DNA from 3 places in the Marivivens aquimaris genome. Region 2 is predicted to be linked to each of the others. Evidence: riboswitches for the same ligand, from Rfam matches in the RefSeq annotation. Region 2 holds a riboswitch; each other region holds the start of a gene.
What was found. A riboswitch is a leader RNA that binds a small molecule or an ion and turns the genes downstream of it on or off. The one in region 2 is predicted to bind cobalamin.
Positions count from the first base shown of each region.

Region 1: another riboswitch for cobalamin. It lies ahead of IF204_RS15635 (DUF4198 domain-containing protein); the one in region 2 lies ahead of IF204_RS04820 (aromatic ring-hydroxylating oxygenase subunit alpha).
Region 3: another riboswitch for cobalamin. It lies ahead of cobW (cobalamin biosynthesis protein CobW); the one in region 2 lies ahead of IF204_RS04820 (aromatic ring-hydroxylating oxygenase subunit alpha).

Region 1 is NZ_JADBGB010000001.1:3,144,979-3,152,035, forward strand. It holds gene IF204_RS15620 (ABC transporter substrate-binding protein) at 1-741, shown strand, start outside; tRNA gene IF204_RS15625 (tRNA-Arg) at 746-822, opposite strand; gene IF204_RS15630 (MYG1 family protein) at 906-1,832, opposite strand; cobalamin riboswitch at 2,000-2,216, shown strand; gene IF204_RS15635 (DUF4198 domain-containing protein) at 2,347-3,132, shown strand; gene cbiM (cobalt transporter CbiM) at 3,138-3,749, shown strand; gene IF204_RS15645 (cobalt ABC transporter permease) at 3,754-4,338, shown strand; gene cbiQ (cobalt ECF transporter T component CbiQ) at 4,342-5,136, shown strand; gene IF204_RS15655 (energy-coupling factor ABC transporter ATP-binding protein) at 5,123-5,776, shown strand; gene IF204_RS15660 (LysE family translocator) at 5,773-6,408, opposite strand; gene glpK (glycerol kinase GlpK) at 6,558-7,057, shown strand, end outside.
Region 2 is NZ_JADBGB010000001.1:953,164-960,220, forward strand. It holds gene IF204_RS04800 (ANTAR domain-containing response regulator) at 1-559, opposite strand, end outside; gene IF204_RS04805 (SDR family NAD(P)-dependent oxidoreductase) at 731-1,498, opposite strand; gene IF204_RS04810 (LysR family transcriptional regulator) at 1,614-2,492, shown strand; gene IF204_RS04815 (hybrid-cluster NAD(P)-dependent oxidoreductase) at 2,489-3,568, opposite strand; gene IF204_RS04820 (aromatic ring-hydroxylating oxygenase subunit alpha) at 3,565-4,800, opposite strand; cobalamin riboswitch at 4,912-5,119, opposite strand; gene IF204_RS04825 (MurR/RpiR family transcriptional regulator) at 5,201-6,109, opposite strand; gene IF204_RS04830 (N-formylglutamate amidohydrolase) at 6,218-6,973, shown strand; gene IF204_RS04835 (TRAP transporter small permease subunit) at 6,966-7,057, shown strand, end outside.
Region 3 is NZ_JADBGB010000001.1:3,015,763-3,022,819, forward strand. It holds gene cobN (cobaltochelatase subunit CobN) at 1-3,307, opposite strand, end outside; gene IF204_RS14915 (hypothetical protein) at 3,356-3,529, shown strand; gene IF204_RS14920 (GNAT family N-acetyltransferase) at 3,526-3,981, opposite strand; gene cobW (cobalamin biosynthesis protein CobW) at 3,978-5,039, opposite strand; cobalamin riboswitch at 5,075-5,293, opposite strand; gene smc (chromosome segregation protein SMC) at 5,505-7,057, shown strand, end outside.

The DNA of each region.
Region 1 (7,057 bases), 2.2 Mb from region 2:
TGGCTGGTGAATGCGTCTTGTGCGCGGCCATACACATCGGCGCTGACCACCGCGCTGCCTGACACACGCCGCTGGCGGAACGAGCTTTGGGGCATCACACAAGAACCCGCGGTCATCGTCTACAATCGCGATCAGATCAAAGGTGCCGACGTCCCGCGCACCCGCTTTGCCCTGCTTGACCTTATGCGGACACGGCCTTCCGACCTGCGGGGCCGGATTGCGACCTATGACATCACCGAATCCGGCCTCGGGTTTCTGTTCGCCCACAGCGACAGTCTGGAGGCGTCCACCTTCGGCGCGATGCTCGAAGGCTTCTCCCGCGTTGGAGCCGTCGCGACCTGCTGTTCGGCGGAGATCATTGACGGCGTCGCGTCGGGCCGTTTCCAGATCGCCTACAACGTCCTCGGCTCTTATGCCGCCAGCAACGAGCGCCCGAACGTCGGCATCATCACGCCCGAGGATTACACGCTGATCCTCTCGCGCGGTTTCATGATTCCCAACAATGCCCGCCAGCCGCAGATCGCTGAGCGCCTACTGGATTTTCTGCTGGACGAAGAGGCACAGCAAATGCTCGCGGATGTCGGCCTACGCATGGCGCACGCGCCCGAAGAAACCGGAATGCCCGTCAGCGCCCGCCGCCCGATTGCGCTGTCTCCGACGCTCCTGATCGCGATGGATCAGGGCCAAAGGCGCCAACTCTTCGCGCTCTGGTCCAGTGCGTTTGAGCCAGATGTTCCGTGATAAGTGGCGACCCCTGAAGGAATCGAACCCTCAACCTGCGGATTAGAAGTCCGCTGCTCTATCCAATTGAGCTAAGGGGCCGCAACGGGCGGCGAGCCGCCCGAGTTCGGGGAATACCCGTGGTCATTGGGGGAGGCAAGGGAAATGCCTTGCCTCAAAGCCCGTCAGTTCGCCTCTGCTGCAGCGACAGCGCGATTGGCCATTTCGAGGATCGCCTCGCGGCTGTCGGCGATGGCGAGGAACAGGGCGTTGTGGCAGAACTTCGCGCCTTTGACGCCAGAAGCCTCCTCCAGCGCTTCATCGGTCAGGCCCGCCCATGCTGCGGGAAGGTCGGCGCGCTGCTCGAAGGTGTCTCCGCCAACGCGGATGCCCGACAGGGACCAGTCGGTGTCACGCGGCGCGATGACGAAGAGCAAGTGATCGGCGCCAGCGCGCTCGACTGCGGGGCGGAACGGCATACCCATCGGCAATTCGAGCACGCGGCCTTCGCCGGCGTCCTCGATGGCTTTCATCACAATGGATTCGGCGCGGCGCTTGGCGGCTTTGTTCTTGATCGACGCTTCAACGAAAGCGCGGGCGACGATCAGCGCCTCTGCAAAGGCTTCGTCGTCGGCGCCCGGGGTGCGGTTGTCGAAAACGGGCTTCAGGCTTTCCAGAAGGACGGGCAGGGTGAGGCTGGAAAAATGCGGACCTGCGATCGAGGGGTTCACCACGCCGTTGTCCATCAGGTCGATCGGTAGAACGAAGCCTTTGTCGAAGGACTTCCAGATCGTCTCGATATCATCCTCAGGCACGCCAGAGGCGCGCAGGTATTCCTCGCCGAAGTGCTTCCAGACCAGACCGAAGGAACTGTACGGCTGTTCATCTTCGCGCAGCGGCGAAGGGCGTTGGTGGTGGTCGAAAATCATCGCATCGGCGACGTAGTCACGGCCCACGTCATAGATGATCTTTCCTTCGCCCGGGATGATCCACTCGGGGTCGCGGCTCCGGACGATCTTGGCCTCGGGGTAGAGGCGGGTAAGAATCACGGAGGACAGAAGCTCGTCGGCGTGGAAGCCGCCGGAGTGGGTCACGAGGTATTGGATGGTCATGGAAATAGGCGCCAGTGCAATTCGGATAGGCAGGGACTAGGCCTGCGCGGGTCGCGCGGAACCTAGCCGAGGCAAAACCCTATGACAAACAGATAGAAAATTCATCACTGACGCGAGCGACGCGCCCTGCGTCGTGTTCGACCATTGACAGGGCACCCGAATAAAGCGAACACAGTTGATGTGACCGGTTCTGCCGCATCCGACTACGATGGGGTGGAAGCAAAAGGGAATACGGTGAGGCGTACCCAACAGGGACCGAGACCGTAGCTGCCCCCGCAACTGTGAGCGGTGAGCGTGTCCGACGATGCCACTGGGATTTCCCGGGAAGGCCGGACAACGCGACGACCCGCGAGCCAGGAGACCTGCCGCCACATGGTCCTTGACCGGACCTTCTGACCGGACGCCGGGGTGAGCGTCTGGCCCGGAGTGGCAAAAAACCGTTTCGCGCCTGTATCCCCGTCAGTCCCTTCATAACGCTTGGCTTTGCCTTGCGCGTCATTTGGAGGACGACACATTGAAGAAACTCTTGCTGGCATCTTTTGCAGCAACATGTCTGGCGCAGACCGCGTCGGCACACTTTTTACTTCCCTACACCGACCAGACCCAGATCGAGCGTCCCGGCGATGTGCCGATGCAGCTCATCTTCTGGCATCCGTTCGAAAACGGCTTTGTCATGGATCTGGCGGAGCCCGAAGAATTCTACGTCATTCACAGCGGTGAAAAGACCGACCTGATGGACACTCTAAAGCAAACGAGCTTCGAGGGTTCGCAGAATGCCGGCCAATCCTATCAGGCCAGCGTGCCCGTGAAGCGTTCGGGTGACTATGTCGTCGTGACGGTGCCGCAGCCCTACTACGAAGACACCGAAGACAAATACATCCAGCAGTTCACCAAGGTCATGCTGAACCGCAACGGCCTGCCGACCGATTGGAGCGAGGTTCTGGACCTCCCCGCAGAGATCCAGCCGCTTAACAAACCCTACAATATGATCGTCGGCTCCACCTTCTCGGGCCGTGTCCTCGCTGATGGCGAGCCTGTTGCAGGCGTCGAGATCGAAGTCGAATACGTGGCCGCCGTGCCGGACATGGCGCAGTCGTCCACCACTACACCGAGCGTCACCACGATGCCAGGCGGAGCGGTCGTCGCGATCAGTGATGCCAACGGTTACTTCACCTTCGGCGTGCCGCGCGCCGGCTGGTGGGGCTTTGCCGCGCTGGGCGCAGGCAAGACGACCGAATTCGACGGCAAAGAACTCAGCCAGGACGCAGTGATCTGGGTCCACGCCTACGAGATGGAGTAAAGAGAATGCATATCCTTGATGGTGCCCTCACGACCCCAGTTCTTTTCGGCGGAGCGGCCCTGACCGTCGCCGGTATCGGCATCGGCCTGAATAAACTGACACTGGAACGCATCCCCGCCGCAGGGGTGCTGTCCGCCTCGTTCTTTGTCGCCTCGCTCATTCACGTGCCGATCGGCGTGTCCTCTGTTCACCTGATCCTCAACGGCCTCGCAGGTCTGATCCTCGGCTGGGCGGCGTTCCCTGCACTGTTCGTGGGTCTGCTTTTGCAAGCCGTGTTCTTCGGCTTTGGCGGGATCACCGTGCTCGGCGTCAACGCGATCAACATCGCTGGCCCTGCGGTTCTGACGGGCTTGCTGTTCCGTCAGCTGATCGAAAGCAGCACGCCCAACATGGCTTCGATCTGGGCAGGTTTCGCTGGCGCCTTCTCTATCGCCCTCACTACCATCATGGTCGGCCTGTCGCTCGCGCTTTCGGGTGAGGAGTTCATCCCCGCCGCCTACGCCGTCTTCTGGGCCCACATCCCGATCATGGTCGTCGAAGGCCTGCTGACCGGCGCTGCGGTGTACCTCGTGCGCAAGGTGCGGCCCGATCTGTTCCTTGCCGTGAGCGGTGCGTAATCCGATGCGGGCATATCTACTGGCCGCCGCGATTGCGCTGGCCCCGCTGCCTGCGCTTGCGCACAAGGTCATCTTTGGCGTGTTCCCGTCCGGCGACATGATCGAAGGCGAGCTGGGTTTTTCCAATGGCGACATGGCCGTCGATCAACTGGTCGAGGTCTTCGATCAGAATGGCGAAAAGCTGGGCGAAGCGACCACCGACGCGGACGGTTTCTTTGTCTATCAGCCGAGCGAAGCCATCACCCACGTTTTCCGCGCCGACCTTGGCGCGGGCCACGTCGGTGAGGTCGAAATGCCTGCTGCCGAAGTTGGCGAAATTCTCGGCATCGCCGCCGAAGAAGAAGCGCTGCGCGAGGCTGCACCAGTGGTCTCCGATGGTGCGGGCGGCGTGACCGTTGCCGCGCTGACGCTGGAGGAAAAGCTCGCAATTGCAGAGATCGTGCGCGACGAAATCCGTCCGCTCCGCCGCGAGATCACTGCCTATAAAGAGCACAACAACCTCCAGACCATTCTGGGCGGTCTGGGCTATATCGTCGGTCTCTTCGGGGTCGGCTTCTACTTCGCGGCCCGCCGCAAATTGGCCGCCTGACCGATGTCGCAACCCCTTTTGGCCGCCGGTAGTGAGAAGAGTACGAGCGACAGCCTTTTGTCGCGCGGCTCGCTGGCTGCGCTCGACCCGCGTATGCGGATCGTGGTCGCAGCCGTCTACGCTATCGTCGTAGTGAGCCTTTCGGACTTCGCTGCGCTGGGCCTCGCTCTTGCGTTCGCGTTCTGCCTCCTGCCGCTGTCCGGTCTGCCGACCAAGCACACGCTGAAGCGTATGATCGGCATGGACAGCTTCATTATTTTCACGCTGCTGATCTTGCCGTTCTCAGTTCCCGGCACGCCGATCTTTACCGTCTGGGGCTTCGTCGCCAGCTACGAAGGTCTCTGGCAGGCCATCGAAATCGCGCTCACTGCGAACGCTGCGATCCTCGGGCTGATGTGCCTTGTCGGCTCAATGGAGCCTGTCGCCATGGGCCATGCCCTCCATGCGCTGCGCGTGCCTGAACGGCTCGTGCAGCTGATGATGTTCACCATCCGCTATATCGAGGTGCTGCGCGAAGAATACATGCGCCTACGCGCCGCGATGAAGGTGCGCGGCTTTCGTCCGGGCACGAACTGGCATACGTACCGTAGCTTCGGTTACCTCGTCGGTATCATGCTCGTCCGCGCGCTTGAGAGGTCCGAACGCATCCTCGGCGCCATGAAGTGCCGCGGTTTCACGGGTCGGTTCGTACTGCTCGAGCAATTCAAAATGAAAAAACGCGACTGGACATTTGTCGCACTGACAGGTTTGGCGATCCTCTCCCTCATCGCCGTGGAGCTGAGACATGCCATTGCTTGAACTGAGCGATATCAAGTTCGCCTATCCCGGCCACGACCCGATCCTGAACGGTGCGTCGCTGTCGCTTGAAGCCGGTGAGCGCCTGTCGATCCTTGGCCCGAACGGCGCGGGCAAATCGACGTTGCTAAAAATGATGGTGGGTTTGCTGAAGCCCGACGCGGGGCAGGTGTCAGTCTTTGGCCAAACGCGTGACCAAGAGGCCGATTTCCACGATGTCCGCCGCCGTGTCGGCTTCGTGTTTCAGGACCCCGACGACCAGCTCTTTAGTCCGACCGTGGCCGAAGACATTGCCTTCGGTCCGCTGAACCTCGGTAAATCGCGCGATGAGGCGCTTGCGCTTGTCGATGACATCCTCGCCAAGCTCGCGCTCACCCACCTACGTGACCGCATCACGCACCGTCTTTCGGGTGGTGAAAAGCGTCTGGTAACATTGGCAACCGTTCTTGTGATGGAGCCGGAAGTGCTGCTGCTCGACGAGCCGACAAACGCGCTTGATGAAGAAAACGAGGAGCGGCTGGTCGAAATCCTCTCCGGTCTCCCGCAGGCCATGCTGCTCATCAGCCACGACCCCAAATTCCGCGCGCGCGTCGCCCCGTCGGCCTATCGCCTCCGCGCTGGGGTGCTCGCCCGCGAGGACTAAAGCGACGGTTTGTAAAGCGCCAGTTTCGCGCCGAAACCGATAAACACCGCGCCTGTCACGCCCTTGAGCCAGCGCTGGAATGTCCCGTTTTGCGCAGCTTTTGTGAGACGGGACATTAGCAGCACCATCGCAGTGAACCAGACCGCGTTGATCATCGAATGGATGAACACCAGCGTGAAAGAGGCGAGGGGTGTCGTCTCTCCGATATGGATGAACTGAGGAAAGGCCGCGAGGTAGAACATCGACACTTTGGGGTTCAGCGCGTTCGTCAAAAGGCCCTCGATGTAGGCTTTGCGCAAGGTGCGTTTGCGCTCTGCGGGTTTGACCGAAGCGACGTTCACACCTTGCCATGCGGCGATCAGCGCCTTGATGCCGACCCAGCACAGATAAGCCGCGCCGATGTATTTCACGGCGGCAAATGCGGTGGCCGACTGCACCAGAACCATGGAAAGGCCGAAGATCGCCATCGCGCCATGGATGTAGAAACCCGTCACGAAACCGGCGACATTCGCAAATCCCGCCGCACGTCCCGAGGTCGGCACCGTCTTGGCGATCAGCACCCCGTTCGGGCCGGGTGACATGACCAGCAGGCTGGCAACGAATGCGAAAGTCACAACTTCAGACAGAGCCATTTTCCACTCCTGCAGGATAAGACATCTTTAGGGGTAAACTATGCTGCGCAGTAGGCCAATATGCTGGCCGCTCCCCGTGCCACCTTGAATTCCATCTGTTTTCTGTGCCCCATTGGCGCAACATCAGACATTACCGAGGAGGGGCGGCAATGACGCATATTCTGGCCATCGATCAGGGCACGACATCCACGCGAGCCATTGTTTTCGATAGCGCGATGAAGGCCGTTGCCTCGGCTCAGGAAGAATTCCAGCAGTATTTCCCCGATAGCGGTTGGGTCGAGCACGATCCCGCAGACCTCTGGGCTAGCACCGCCGCAACTTGCCGCTCTGCGATTGAAAAGTCCGGCGGGGCAGAGATCGCTGCCATCGGCATTACCAACCAGCGCGAAACGACGCTTGTCTGGGATCGCAAGACCGGCGCGCCAGTCTACAAAGCCATCGTCTGGCAGGACCGCCGCACGTCCGAAATGTGCAAGACGCTCAAGAGCGAAGTTTTCGAGGAGGTCATCACCGACCGGACCGGCCTTCTGCTCGACCCCTATTTCAGCGCGACCAAACTGGCTTGGATCCTCGACAATGTCGAAGGCGCCCGTGCCCGCGCCGAGGCTGGCCGGCTGGTTTTCGGCACCGTCGACACTTGGCTGGTGTG
Region 2 (7,057 bases):
CGAGCGCCTGTGCGACCTCGACGACCTTTTTGCCTTGATCCATCGCAGTCTTGCGGAGCAGCGCGTATGCGTCCTCTTCGCTCAGACGGCGGGCTTTCATCAGGATACCTTTGGCGCGGTCGATCACTTTACGCTCTTCGAGCGCCCGCTTGGTGGTCTCCAGTTCCTTGCGCATCCGCTGGAACATCTGGAAACGGGTCAATGCTGCGTCGAGGATCGGCTTCAGGCGGTCGGGTCGCAGCCCGTCGACCACATAGGCGCTGAGGCCCGCCTCAATTGCGGCTTTGGTCAGGTTATCATCGCTGCGGTCCACGAACATCGCGACCGGGCGATCCAGCGGGCCGGAGGCCAGCGCCAGTTCCTCCAGCGCGTCGCGGGACGGGTCGGCCATGTCGATCAGCACGACATCGGGCTTGTGACTGGCGATGGACCGCGACAAACCCGCGGTATCCTGAAGGATGTGAACGTCATAGTCCCCCGCACCCGACAGAGCCTGCCTGATGGAGAGGGCGCGTTCAGCGTTCGCTTCGACGACGACAATGGAGAGACGATTAGCCATAGCTCTGGCTATGCCCGACTCCGGAAACCCGTCTATTGCGACATACGTATGCGGTCATGGATGCCCTAGGGCGGCGCTCAAATCTTGGACGATTGCCGAAAGTTTGCTCGCATTTTCAGCACATGAGAAACCGCCCCGCGAAAGCTATCGCGAGGCGGCCGGTAGAATGGCTCAGACCATCATACCACCAGAGATTTCAATGCGCTGCGCGTTGACCCAGCGGTTGTCCTCGGACAGCAGGGCAGAGATCGCGGGACCGATATCGTCGGCTTCGCCCGCGCGGCCCAAGGCCGTCACATCCGCGACCCACTGGTTGATCTGCGCGTTGTCCCGCACGCCGCCACCGTTGAAGTCGGTCGCAATCGCGCCCGGAGCGACGGTGTTGACCGCGATGCGTCGCTCGCCCAGTTCTTTGGCGAGGTAGCGGGTCAGCACTTCAATCGCGCCTTTCATCGCCGCGTATGCCGACGCACCAGGCGCGGCAAAGCGGGCGAGGCCGGACGAGATGTTCACGATCCGCCCGCCGTCCGCCATCAGCGGCAGCAGCTTCTGGGTCAGGAAGTACACGCCCTTGAAGTGGATGTTCATCAGCGCGTCGAACTCGTCCTCGGTGGTGTCGGTGAACGCTTTGTGCATCCCTGTACCGGCGTTGTTCACCAGATAGTCGAAGCTGCTGCGCTGCCAGACTTCGGACAGGTGGGTGGAGACCGCATCGGCGAAGTCGGCAAAGCCGCTGGTGTCCGATGTGTCGAGCTGGATCATCACGGCGCGGCTACCCAGCGCTTCGATCTCGGCCTTGGTGTCTTCGGCGGCCTGCGCGTTGGTGTGGTCGGTGCCGATCACATGGACGCCGCGGCGGGCCAGAGCGATAGCGGCAGAGCGGCAAAGGCCACGGCTGGCACCGGTGATGATTGCGATTTTCTGTTCTGAGGTGGTCATAGGGGTTTCCTCTTCGTTGCTGTGCCCCTTATGTGTTTGTTTGTGGCCTGCGAATAAGCCGCATATTTTTGTGAACAGCATTCGGGAATGTCGGATAATGGACCGGATAGACGCCATGCGCATTTTCGTGCGGATCGTGGAGCGGCAAAGCTTCGCCCGCGCCGCCGAGGATCTGCGCCTGCCTGCCTCCACCGCGACGGACGCAGTCAAAAGGCTGGAACAGCGGCTGGGCGTGCGGCTGCTGGAGCGCACCACGCGGCAGGTCCGCACCACGCTGGATGGTGAGGCGTACTATCAGCGCTGCCTGAACATCCTTGCCGAAATCGAAGAGGCGGAGGACGCCTTCAGCGGTGGTCAACCGCGCGGCATCCTGCGGGTCAGCTCGCTGGGCTCCACCGTGCGCGAACTGATCATGCCCGCTTTGCCCGAGTTCCTCGAAAAGTACCCTGAGCTGAGCCTCCACTTCAACGAGGCCGACCGCTTCGTCGATCTCGTGCGTGAAGGCATCGACTGCGTGATCCGCGGCGGTAATCTCGGGGAAAGCGATCTGGTGGGGCGTCAGGTCGCTCTGCTACCCGAAACGACGGTCGCGACGCCCGAATACTTCGCCAAGCACGGCACGCCTGAAAGCTGGGACAAGCTGGACGGCCACCACATCGTCGGCTTCCACTCCAGCGCCGTCGGCGGGGTGATCCCGTTCGATTTCACAGTGGACGGCCAGAGCCGCGAGGTCACTTTGCCCGCCCGCGTGACGGTCGAAGGGGTGGAGACGATGCGCGCCGCAGCCCTGCGCGGGCTTGGCCTCGTCCAGTTGCCGCGCCCGTCGATCGCCAAGGAAATCGCGGCGGGGCGGCTAGTCGAAGTGCTCACCGACACGCCGCCATCGCCGACGCCGGTGCATATCCTGTACCCGCAGAACAGACAGCTGAACCTGCGGGTACGGGTGTTCGTGGATTGGGTCGTGGAATTATTCCGCGACGTTTCAATCCATTAGGCTTCCACCTCGACGCGGCCAATAGGCTTGGAACAGCAGGCCAGAACGTAACCGTCCTCGACATCCTCGTCGGTGATACCGCCGTTGTGGACCATGTGCACCTGACCGGAGACCTTCTTGATCTTGCAGGTGCCGCACACGCCAAAGGTACAGCCCGACGGAATGTTGAGGCCCGCAGCACGTGCGGTGGTAAGCAGCGTGTCGTTCTCTGTGCAGGTCTGCGTGACCTCGGAGTGGGCAAAGACCACCTCGGCGCTGACAGTCTCGTCGGGGATGACGTCATCTTCCATCGGCGCGACATCGTCTTCCTCGGCGGGCTGGAAGCTTTCCTGATGGTAGCGCTCCATATCGAAGCCGAGGCCCACAAGCGCTTCTCGCACCGAATGCATGAAGCTTTCGGGGCCGCAGCAGAACACTTCGCGTTCCAGATAGTCAGGCGTGATTTGGCTGAGCATCAGCTGGTTGAAACGGCCCTGATAGCCAGTCCACGGACGGAACGGGTCTGTTTCCTTGACCACGAATTTCAGGTCGAGTTCGGGGAAACGGCTGGCCATATGCTCCAGACGCTGACGGAAGATGATCTCAGACGGGCGGCGGGCGCAGTTGATGAACATCACGTCCGCAGGGCGGCCACTGTCGAACATCCACGTGGTCATCGACACCATCGGCGTGATGCCCGAACCGGCAGAGATGAACAGGTATTTGTCCGACGGGTGGAAGTGGTTCGAAAACCGCCCCGCAGGCCCCATCGCAGTAATCCGCATCCCCGGCTTCAGGTGATCCAGCATCCAGCGCGTGCCCATGCTGCCTTCCTGCGCTTTCACAGTAATCGTCAGCGTGATCGGGCGGGAGGGCGAGGAAGAGATCGTATAGGTGCGGTAAAGCGGACCGCCCGGTACGGGCAGCTCCAGTGTAACGAACTGGCCAGGCACGTAGGAGAACAGCGCGCCCGAGGGCGCTTGGAAACAGAAGGTCGCGACGTTCGGCGCTTCAGGGATGACCGAAATGCATTCGAGCGGCTCGGACGCATCCCAGAACGTGACTGGCGCGGAGATATTGGGCTGGTGGAGTGTCATTCTGCTGCTACCGCAAGGTCGGTGGTTTCATCGGAAAGGGTCGCGCAATACCAGTTCACGAACTGGTTCACGCCATCCTCGTGCGAGGCAGAGTAGGGACCGGGCTCGTAAGCGGGCGAGTTGATGCCCTGCTGGTTGTTCTCTACGACTTCGCGGTCTTCGTCGTTGGTGTGGGTCCAGACATGAGTGAGCGTTTCGAGGTCGTAATCCACGCCCTCGACCGCATCTTTGTTCACAAGCCACGTGGTCTGCACTTCGGTCTGCTGCGGGCCAATCGGAGTCACGCGGAAGGTAATTGAGTGATCGGGCAGGAAGTGGTTCCACGTTGTCGGGTAGTGGAACATCAGGAGCGGGCCGGCATTGGCGACCGGCACGTTGCCGAGGAACTTCGACACCGCAGGCTTGCCGTTCATGGTGTAGCTGACTGCGCCGTCCAGCAGCGGCATACGCGCCACGCGGAACTGGCCGTCATCCGACATGCGGAAGCGCGACGGGATGCCAGCGGCTTCGTTCTGGCGGAAGTGGTTCTCGATCTTCTCGGGGAAAGAACCATCGGCGGACACACCGGTGATGCTCGGATCTTCGGGGTAGGTACGGCAAAGCGACGGGTGGTTGCCCGCACAGTGATAGCACTCGCGGTTGTTCTCCCACACGAGCTTCCAGTTGCCTTCTTCGATGATGGTCGACTGGAACGCGACCTTGGCGTTCGACAGATCGTGCGGCGCAAGGTAGGCGCCAGCCTTGTTCGCGAAGGTGTCGAAGTCCGGCGCTTCGTCGGCAATGCAGATGAACACGAGACCATTGAGAACGCGGCAGTGAACAGGCTTCAGACCGTGCTGGCGGGGATCGAACTCCGGTCCCATATCGCGGGCCCAAAGGAGTTTGCCGTCAAGGTCATAGGTCCACTGGTGGTAGGGACACACGAGCTTTGCCACTTGGCCGGTCTTGCCCTTGCAGATGATCGAACCACGGTGACGGCAGGTGTTGTGGAACGCACGGATTTCCTTGTCGGCGCCGCGCACCACGGTGATCGAATAGCTGCCGATCTTCTGGGTGATATAGCTGCCGGTCTTGGGCAGGGCGCAAGCGGGCGTGGCAAAGAGCCACTCGCGGGCAAAGATCTTTTCGATATCGAGATCGAAGATGCCCTGATCGTTATAGAAAGCCTGCGGCAGAGAATATCCCGGCTTACGCTGGGCGATGAGTTCGCGTGCTGTCTGACTTGCGTCCATTTTGATCTCCGAAGCCTGTAACAAGGCCGAAATAGGTATGGGCAGACAGCAGGAGACAACCGGCACGCAGAGGAGTTGCGCGACGCGAGCTCCGCCCCCACCGCCGCCCGCGGTTTGACGTAGTGTCCGGCTGGTTTCCGGGCTTGGACCTCAGAGTTGTAACGATGCCTTCCCGGGATGTCTCCTCCTCCCAGTGGCGTAATATCGTTACAATACAGTTCCTTACCGTTGCGGGGGCAGCGCCGGAATTACACCGGCTTCCCAATTATCGACCCCGCAATTTCCATCGCGAGGCCGCACCTGACATGTCGCTACCCTAGAAGAAGAGTGCTCCGAATCTGGTTCAATTCCGACTCTCGGATTGCAAAATGAGACGAAGGCGTCGCTGCGTTGCAGCTTTTTACGGTTTGCGGAACAGGCGGGCGGCTTCGAACACCTCGTCGAGTCTATCAAAGCGTTCCTTGGTGCGCGGCCAGTTCTCTTCCTGCACCGCGCCGATCAGCGTCTCCAGCAGCATCATGGTGGACACGTTGGAGTCCCACGCCGATGGGATCTCGACCCAGCACTGGAACACGTAGTCCGCCACGCTCGCCACGGGGGAGGCCCACTGGTCGGTTATGAGGATCACCGTCAGTTCACGTTCCTTGGCCAGTTCGGCAAGGCGCAGCAGGTTGGTCTCGTATCTGCGGATGTCGAACATCAGCAGCGTGTCGCCCTTTTTCATGTCCAGCACGTAGTGGGGCCATGTCGCGGAAGAGCTGGTCATATGGGTGACGCGCTCGCGGATCGCTTGGAAGTGGGTAAAGGCGTATTCCGCAAGCGCGCGGGTAATACGGCCACCCACAATATAGAGGCGGCCAGAGGTATCCGACATTTCCTTGGCCGCTTCATCGAATTTGTCGTGGTCGATATTGGACAGCGTCTGGCTGAGGTTCCGCGTCACCGCCTGCGAGAAACGGTTGAGCAGATGACTCTCGGGCGCTTCGGTCGCCCAATTGGCGCGGCGCTGCGTGGGGCCTTGGACCTTTGCCTGTAGTTCGGACAGCAAAGCCTGATGGAACTGGGGGAAGCCCTTGAAGCCCAGCTTGCCGACAGTTCGCGCGACTGTAGGCGTAGACACACCCGCATTCTGCGCCACCACGGTAATAGAGGCGATGCCCGCTGCGGGGTAATTCTCCAGCAGACGATTTGCGAACTTCTTCTCGGCGGTCGTGAGCACGCCGTAGTGCTCGCGGATCAGTTCACGGACCGTGGTGTTCTGCTGTGTCAACGCAGCCCCCGTTTTTTCCAGTGCTCCGAATTTAGGCATGACGCTGCGGAAATGGAAAGGGACCAGCGTCTCTCAAAGTGCCATCGGAAAAATATTGACAGAATTACGAACGCATGGAAACAATTTTACAAAACCACAGGGACACCAATGCGCAATCAAAGCGAAACCTCGCAGGATACGGCAGTGATCGTCGAAAACCCCATGGGGCAGGGCGGTGTGCTGATTCTGTGTGAGCACGCTTCGAACCATATCCCCGAATATCTGAACGGCTTGGGGCTGAGTGAGGCCGACCGCGTCAGTCATGCCGCTTGGGATCCCGGTGCGTTGCCAGTTGCCCGAATGTTGAGCACTGGACTGGATGCGCCGCTTGTTGCCTCCGGTATCTCGCGGCTTGTGTACGACTGTAACCGCCCGCCCGAAGCGCCGAGCGCGATGCCCGAGAAGTCCGAACTGATCGAAGTGCCGGGGAACCGTGCGCTGGATCAGGCCGAAAGGGACGCTCGCACCAAGGCGTACTATGAACCCTTCGTCGAGGCTGTCGCCAAGATGACAGAGGCCGCACAGCCCAAAGCCATTGTCACGATGCACACCTTCACGCCTGTTTATTACGGCGAGCCCCGCAGGACAGAGATCGGTATCCTTCATGACGCCGACACCCGCCTCGCTGATGCGATGCTGGCGGTAGAGACGGATCACCTTGTCGAACGGAACGAACCCTATGGCCCTAACGATGGGGTGACACACTCGCTCCGCATCCACGGGGTAGAGAAGGGCATCGCTAACGTGATGATCGAGGTCCGCAATGACCTCCTAGAGACCGAAGCGCAGCAGACCGCGATGGCAGAGACCCTGCTGACGATGCTGCGCCCCGCACTGGAACAACTGGAGGCACATGATGCCTAAAGTCATCAGGGGATACGTCCGCTTCGTGGACGCCATGAACCGCATCATCGGCCGCTTTGCCATGTACGGCATTTTCGCGCTGGT
Region 3 (7,057 bases), 2.1 Mb from region 2:
CCGCCGCAGCGCCGCCTTCGAATTGGTAGTAATCGTCGGAGTCGAAGATATCGTGTTCGCGGTTGTCTTGGTTCTGCACGACAGCTTCGGTCTGCGATAGACGCTCGCGGAATCCTTGGTGGTCGGCAGTACCCTCATCCTTTGCGCCGTAGGAATATCCGCCCCATTCGATGTAAGCATTTCCGAGGTCGGCCTTGTCGTTCCAGATCCGTTCGTCAATCAGAGCCTGAAGGCCTGCGCCATAAGCGCCCGGTTTGGAGCCATAGACACGGGACTGGCTTTCGCCTTTGCGAGCGCGGTCGGCTGCGGGGTTCAGATCTGCGGTTTCATCCAGCGCCTGTACAGCACGAGCTGCACTGTCTACGAGCGCAATCAGCTGAGGGAAGGCATCGCGGAAGAAGCCCGAAACGCGCAGCGTTACGTCGACCCGCGGACGGCCGAGGACGCCTTGCGGCATGATCTCGAAACCGGTGACGCGGCGGTTCGCGCTGTCCCACGTCGGCTTGACGCCCATGAGCGCCAACGCTTGCGCAATGTCGTCGCCGCCCGTGCGCATGTTGGCAGTACCCCAAGCAGTGACCAGCATCGTGCGCGGCCAATCGCCGTGATCTTGTAGGTGCTTTTCGATCAGCAGGTTCGCGGATTTCCAGCCCAGCTGCCACGCGGTCGGGGTCGGCACGGCGCGACTATCGACGGAGTAGAAATTCTTTCCCGTGGGGAGCACGTCGAGGCGTCCGCGAGTCGGTGCGCCGGATGGACCGGGTGCAACGGCGTTGCCTCCCAATGCGTCCAGAAGCGCTTGGCCTTCGTCAGGGCCGCAGGCTTGGATGATCGGGCGGATGTTGCCGAGGATTTCGGCAATGACTTCGGCCGATTTTGGTCCTGGCGGTGTCGCTCGCGTCGTTGCCTCCGCATCACCCCACCCGCCGTCCCGCAGCAGTTTTTGGGAGAGGTCTTCGAGGCGTTCGACGGTATCACCTGCGGTGCGCCAAGTGCCTTCGGTGTTGAGAATGTCGGGCGTCGGGCCGGTCCAAGGTGTTCCAAGGTCGGCAGAGAGCGGATCGAAATCCAACGCGAGGTCATCGGCCAGAGCGCGCAATAGCGATGCGTTAGGCCCTTTTCCGTCGCCGCGTGGGACGCGGGCGAGTGCGATGGCGAGGTCAAGCGCCTGTTGGCCAGTCGGGGACTGGCCAAAGATGTGGAGGCCGTCGCGGATCTGTGCTTCTTTCAGCTCGCAAAGGTAGGCGTCGAGCTTGGCGAGGTCCTGCTCTTGATCGCCCGTCATACCGACGTCGGAGGCGAGACCGGTGACTTCGGACAGCGACAGGATTTCACGGCGGAGCGTGTTGATGCGGCGGGGATCGACGCCGGCGGCTTCGTAGTATTCGTCAACCAGCGCTTCAAGGTCGCGGAGCGGGCCGTAGCTTTCGGCGCGTGTCAGCGGCGGGGTGAGGTGGTCGATGATGACAGCCTGCGCGCGGCGCTTGGCCTGCGTGCCTTCGCCGGGGTCATTGACGATGAAGGGGTAAACGTGGGGCGTCGGGCCAAAGACGGCTTCGGGGATGCAGGTTTCGGACAGCGCAACGGACTTGCCCGGAAGCCATTCGAGGTTGCCGTGTTTGCCCATGTGAACGATCGCCTGCGCGCCGAAGTGGTGGCGGAGCCAGAAGTAGAAGGCGAGGTAGTTGTGCGGCGGAACGAGGTCGGGCGAATGATAGGTCTCGGTCGGGTCGATGTTGTAGCCACGAGCAGGTTGCACGCCAACGACGACGTTACCGTAGGTTTTGATCGAGAGCGCAAAACCGGCTTCGCCGGTGGCCTTCGGCGAAGGTATTTGGGTCAGAATGAAGGGGTCGTCCTCCGGTGCACCCCAGCGGTCGGTGATCCGCTGTTTGACGTCCCAAGGCAGGGCGTTGAAGTGTTCGAGGTAGACAGAAAGCGGCAGATGCTCGCCGCCTTCCTTGCTGGCGCGGTCGGTGAGCCAGTTGGTCGGGCCAGCGGTGATGTGGTCCATTAGCGTGCGGCTATCGGGCGTTTCGGTTTGGTAGCCTGCTTTGTTCAGCAGTGAGAGGACGTGGGCCGTGCCTGCGGGCGTGTCGAGGCCGACGCCATTGGCGAGGCGGCCGTCCTTGTTGGGGTAGTTCGCGAGGACGAGGGCGACTTTGCGATCCTGCGGCGCGGTCCGGCGTAGGTTCGCCCAGTTCGCGGCGAGGCGCGTGACGAAATCGATCCGGTCGCCGCGCGGTTGATAGGTTGCGATGGGGCACTGGGTGGCTTCGTCAAAGTACGCTTCGCCCTTGAAGCTGACGGCGCGCGAGAGGATGCGGCCATCGACCTCGGGCAGGGCGACGTTCATTGCGATGTCGCGGGCGGCGAGGCCGTTAAGGCCCTCGCTCCATGCTTCTTCAGTGCCGCCCGAGAGGACGACTTGGAAAACGGGCGCATTGTTGGCGAAGGGCGCGGCGAGCGGGTTAGCGCTGGCCTTGTCGCCGTGTGGATTGCCGACGGCGAAGGACGTGCAGTTCAGGATCACATCCGGCTTTGCGTCGGTGAACAGCGTTTCCAGCGTGGCGACCGACACAGGGTCTTTGAGAGAGGCGACGAACACCGGTAGTGGGTTCAGTCCGGCACGCAGCAAGCTGCGGGTCAGGCGGTTGATCGGCGCGAGGCCGGCGCCTTGGACGAGGGCACGGTAGAAGACAACCGGAACGACGGGCGCGCCTTCGATCCATGCTTCTTTCAGATCGGTAAGGTTTGCTTGGCCAAGGCCCGGCCAGTAGATGCCTGCACGCAGGAGGGGAGAAGCGGCGGCAGGCTTTTCACCGCCGTCCAGCATGGATTTGGCGTAGGCGAGGAAGTTGGTGGCGTTCTGTGGGCCGCCTTCGACGAGGTAGCTCCAGAGAGCGTCGTAGTCTGCGCCACTCACCGTCGAAAGGCTGCGCAGTTCCTGATCGGGCTTGTCGTCACCGGGGAGGGCAGCGAACGGAATGCCGGCCTCGTAGAGGCGGGCGGCATATTGTTCGAGGCCGTATTTCCAGTAGCCCGCGCCGCCCAGAACCCGCGCGATGACCAGCCGCGATTTCGTTGCGCAATTGTCGAGGTGCAGGTCCACCGACATCGGATGCATCAGGTTCATCAGGCTGGCGAGACGCAGGTCCGGCGCGTCCTGCATTTCGGCACGCGCTTCGGACAGGGCAGCAAGTTCCGTATCGGCGGCGGTAATCACCACAATGTCGGCGGGCGTCTGTCCGAGGTCGACTGGCTCTTTATCGTCCACGTTTCCGGGTGTCGCAGCGAGCAGGTGCATTGTATCGGGCCTTTAATTCGGGCATCAGCGCGGCAAAGGAGCCACATCATGGTTGATTATAGTAAGTTCGGACCTTCGACCGGTCGCAAAGGTTTTCCGCGCCACAAGGAACACAACTCCAAAGGCACGGACAAGAACCCATTCGCCGGTCGGAACGACAAGAGCGCTCTGCTCGAGCGGATGAAGAAAGCCGCCGACAAGGGTGAGCAGAAAGACGATTAATCCGTCAGAGGTTTTTCCATGAAAATGGAAGACTTCGCATCGGGATAATCTCCGAACGGGCCGCAGCGGGTGAAGCCGTGGCGCTCGTAAACGCGGTGGGCTGCATGCAGCAGGTTACCAGTTTCGAGTTTCAGCCACGGCAGACCTTCGGCGCGGGCTTCGTCCTCGATCTGGCGCAGGATCGCGCTTGCGATCCCTTTGCCGCGCGCGGCCTCGTTCGTGAACATCGACTTCACTTCGCCATAGCCATCCTTGATGGACAGCGCGCCGGTGCCAAGAATGGTGTCGCCTTCGCGCGCGGTGAAGAAGCGGATGCTGTCCACACAGAGATCATCGATATCGAGGTAGAAGTTGTCCTCTGGCGGGAACAGCGACTGCATCAGCGCGTGCGACGACTTGAGCAAAGCCGTCGCCTGCGGATGATGCGGACTGTTCTTCTCGACGAAGATCATGCCGACAGAGCTTCGGTGATCGCCGCCTGATCGAGCCCAGCTTCACCGATAACGACGAGGCGCGTGCTGCGCTCGCCGCTGAACGGCTGGTCGAAGTAGGTTTCGATACGCGGTCCGACAGCTTGTAGCGTTTGGCGCATCGGCTTGCCTTCGACAGCGACAAAGCCCTTCAGGCGCAGGATGTCGTGTGCCTTGATCACGTCGACGACCTTGGCCGAGAACGCCTTGGCGTCGGCAACTTCGCCGAGGGTCACGACGAACGACTCAAATTCGTCGTGGCCGTGCTCGTGTTCGTGGTCATGATCGTCGTGGTCGTCATCATCGTGGTGATGGTGGTGGTGCACTTCGTGACGGGCTTCGAGGTCGTTTTCAGCGCCGATGCCTTGGCCCAGCAGAACGTCGACAGGAAGCGCGCCCATGGTGGCTTTGACCACCTGAACACCGTCACGGCTTTCGCCTTTCAGTTTGGCGGTCAGCGCTTCAGCTTCGTCGGCGGTCAGCAGGTCGGTCTTGTTGACGACGATCATGTCGGCGCAAGCGATCTGGTCTTCGAACAACTCCGAAAGCGGGGTTTCGTGGTCGAGGTTCTCGTCCAGTTTGCGCTGGGCATCGACGGCTTCGACGCTGTGCGCGAAACGACCTTCGGTCACGGCCTTGCCGTCAACAACGGTCACAACGCCATCGACGGTCACTTTGGTCGAGATACCCGGCCAGTTGAACGCGCGGACCAGCGGCTGCGGCAGGGCGAGGCCCGAGGTTTCGATGACAATGTGGTCCGGCTTGTTCTCGCGCTCGAGCAGCTTTTCCATCGTCGGAATAAAGTCGTCGGCCACGGTGCAGCAGATGCAGCCGTTCGACAGCTCCATCACGTCCTCTTCGGTGCAGGTCTCTTCGCCGCAGCCCTTGAGGATGTCGCCGTCTACGCCGAGGTCACCGAATTCGTTGATGATCAGCGCGATGCGCTTGCCGTTGGCGTTCTGCAGCATGTGACGGATCAGCGTGGTTTTACCTGCGCCAAGGAAACCGGTCACAACAGTTGCGGGGATTTTAGCGGCCATAATTCTCTCTTTCATCGTCCGTCACACCCGACGGCATGGTTATATCCGGCGCGGTCGGTCTCCTGGCTCGCGGGTCAAGGCGTTTTCCTGCCTTCCCGAGCGGACCCAGTGGCGGAGTGGAAAACGCTCTCCGCATACAGTCGCGGGGGCGGCTGCGGATTTGGCCTTCCGGAGGGGATCCGGCCTTACCGCATTCCCGGTTATCCTCGGATGCTTTGCACCACGGAAGAGGCACCGTGCGGCGTCTTTGTGCGCTTTGTTTTGCTGGGGCGTCAAGGCGGATTGCGACAGCATCGCGCGCAGGAACGGCGGTATGAATGCACCAAAGCTGCCTGCGTTCAGGCCGTAATTCTGTCGATATATTGTGGATAAGTGGGGTGCGGATAGCAGATTGTGGGCAGTTTCGTTGACTCGCCGCCGATCTGCCGTCCAACTTGAGTGTAACGGAATCAGTTAGGTGACCACGTGAAGTTCAACAAACTGCGGCTCAACGGTTTCAAAAGCTTTGTCGACCCGACAGAGCTGGTGATTGCCGAAGGTCTGACCGGTGTGGTCGGGCCGAACGGGTGCGGAAAGTCGAACCTCCTTGAGGCACTGCGCTGGGTCATGGGTGAAAACCGCCCTAAGGCGATGCGCGGCGGCGGTATGGAAGACGTGATCTTCGCCGGAACCACCAAGCGTCCCGCCCGCAACTTTGCCGAGGTCGCGCTGGTCATCGATAACGCGGACCGCCTCGCGCCCGCTGCGTTCAACGATCAGGACAATCTCGAAATCGTGCGCCGTATCACGCGTGATATTGGCTCGGCCTACAAGGTCGGCACCAAGGAAGTCCGCGCTCGTGACGTGCAGATGCTGTTTGCAGATGCGTCCACCGGTGCGCACTCGCCCGCGCTTGTTCGTCAGGGCCAGATCTCCGAACTCATCAACGCCAAGCCCAAGGCCCGCCGCCGCATCCTCGAAGAGGCCGCCGGTATCTCGGGCCTCTATCAGCGACGTCACGAAGCAGAACTGAAGCTGAAAGCGGCGGAGCAAAACCTCGAACGTGTCGATGATGTGGTCGAACAGCTGGCGAACCAGCTTCAGCAACTCGCCCGTCAGGCCCGTCAGGCCGCCCGCTACCGCGAGATCGGCGAGAACCTTCGCAAGTCGGAAGGGATGCTCCTCTACCGCCGCTGGAAAGAGGCCGAGGATGCCCGCCTTGCCGCTGTTGCCGCGCTGCGCGAACAAACTGTCTCTGCTTCGCAGGCCGAAAGCGCTGCCCGTGCCGCCACTGCCGCCCGCGTGAAATACGAGGACGGAATGCCGAAGGTCCGCGAGGAAGAAGCGATTGCCGGTGCCGTGCTGCAACGTCTTCAGGTTCAGCGCGACTCGCTCAAAGAACAGGAGCAACGCGCACTCGAACGTATCCAGACGCTGAAAAACCGCATCGACCAGCTTGCCCGCGACATGGAGCGCGAGGCTGGGCTGAACACGGATGCTGTCGAAACCATTGATCGCCTTGAGTGGGAGCAGCGCGAGATCGCCAAGGCCAACGAGGGCCAACCCGAGCGGTTCGAGATCGCTCAGGAGGCCGCCCGCGATGCTGCGTCCGTCATGCAGGAGCGCGAGGCTGAGCTGTCAGAACGGACCGAAGATGTTGCCCGCCTTGCTGCACGTCACCAATCGACGCAGCGCCTGATCGAAGACTGCCGTAAGACGCTGGCCAAAGCTGACGCCGATGCAGAGCGCGCCAAGGCTGCGCTTGTCGATGCGGAGGCTGCGCTGGCCAAGGCTGAGTCTGATTTCGAAGCGGCGACCGAAGCCGAGGAAGTCGCGCAGGCCACCGCCGAACGTGCCGAAGAAACCCTCGCCGAAGCTGAAGCAGCGCGTGCCGACATTCAGCAACGCGAAGCGGATGCACGAGCGCTCCGGTCCTCGGCCGAAGGCGAAGCCAATGCGCTGCGTGCTGAGGTTGCCGGTCTGGCCAAGCTGGTGGAGCGCGAAAGTGGCGGCGACGGGCAGGTGCTCGATCTGCTCAC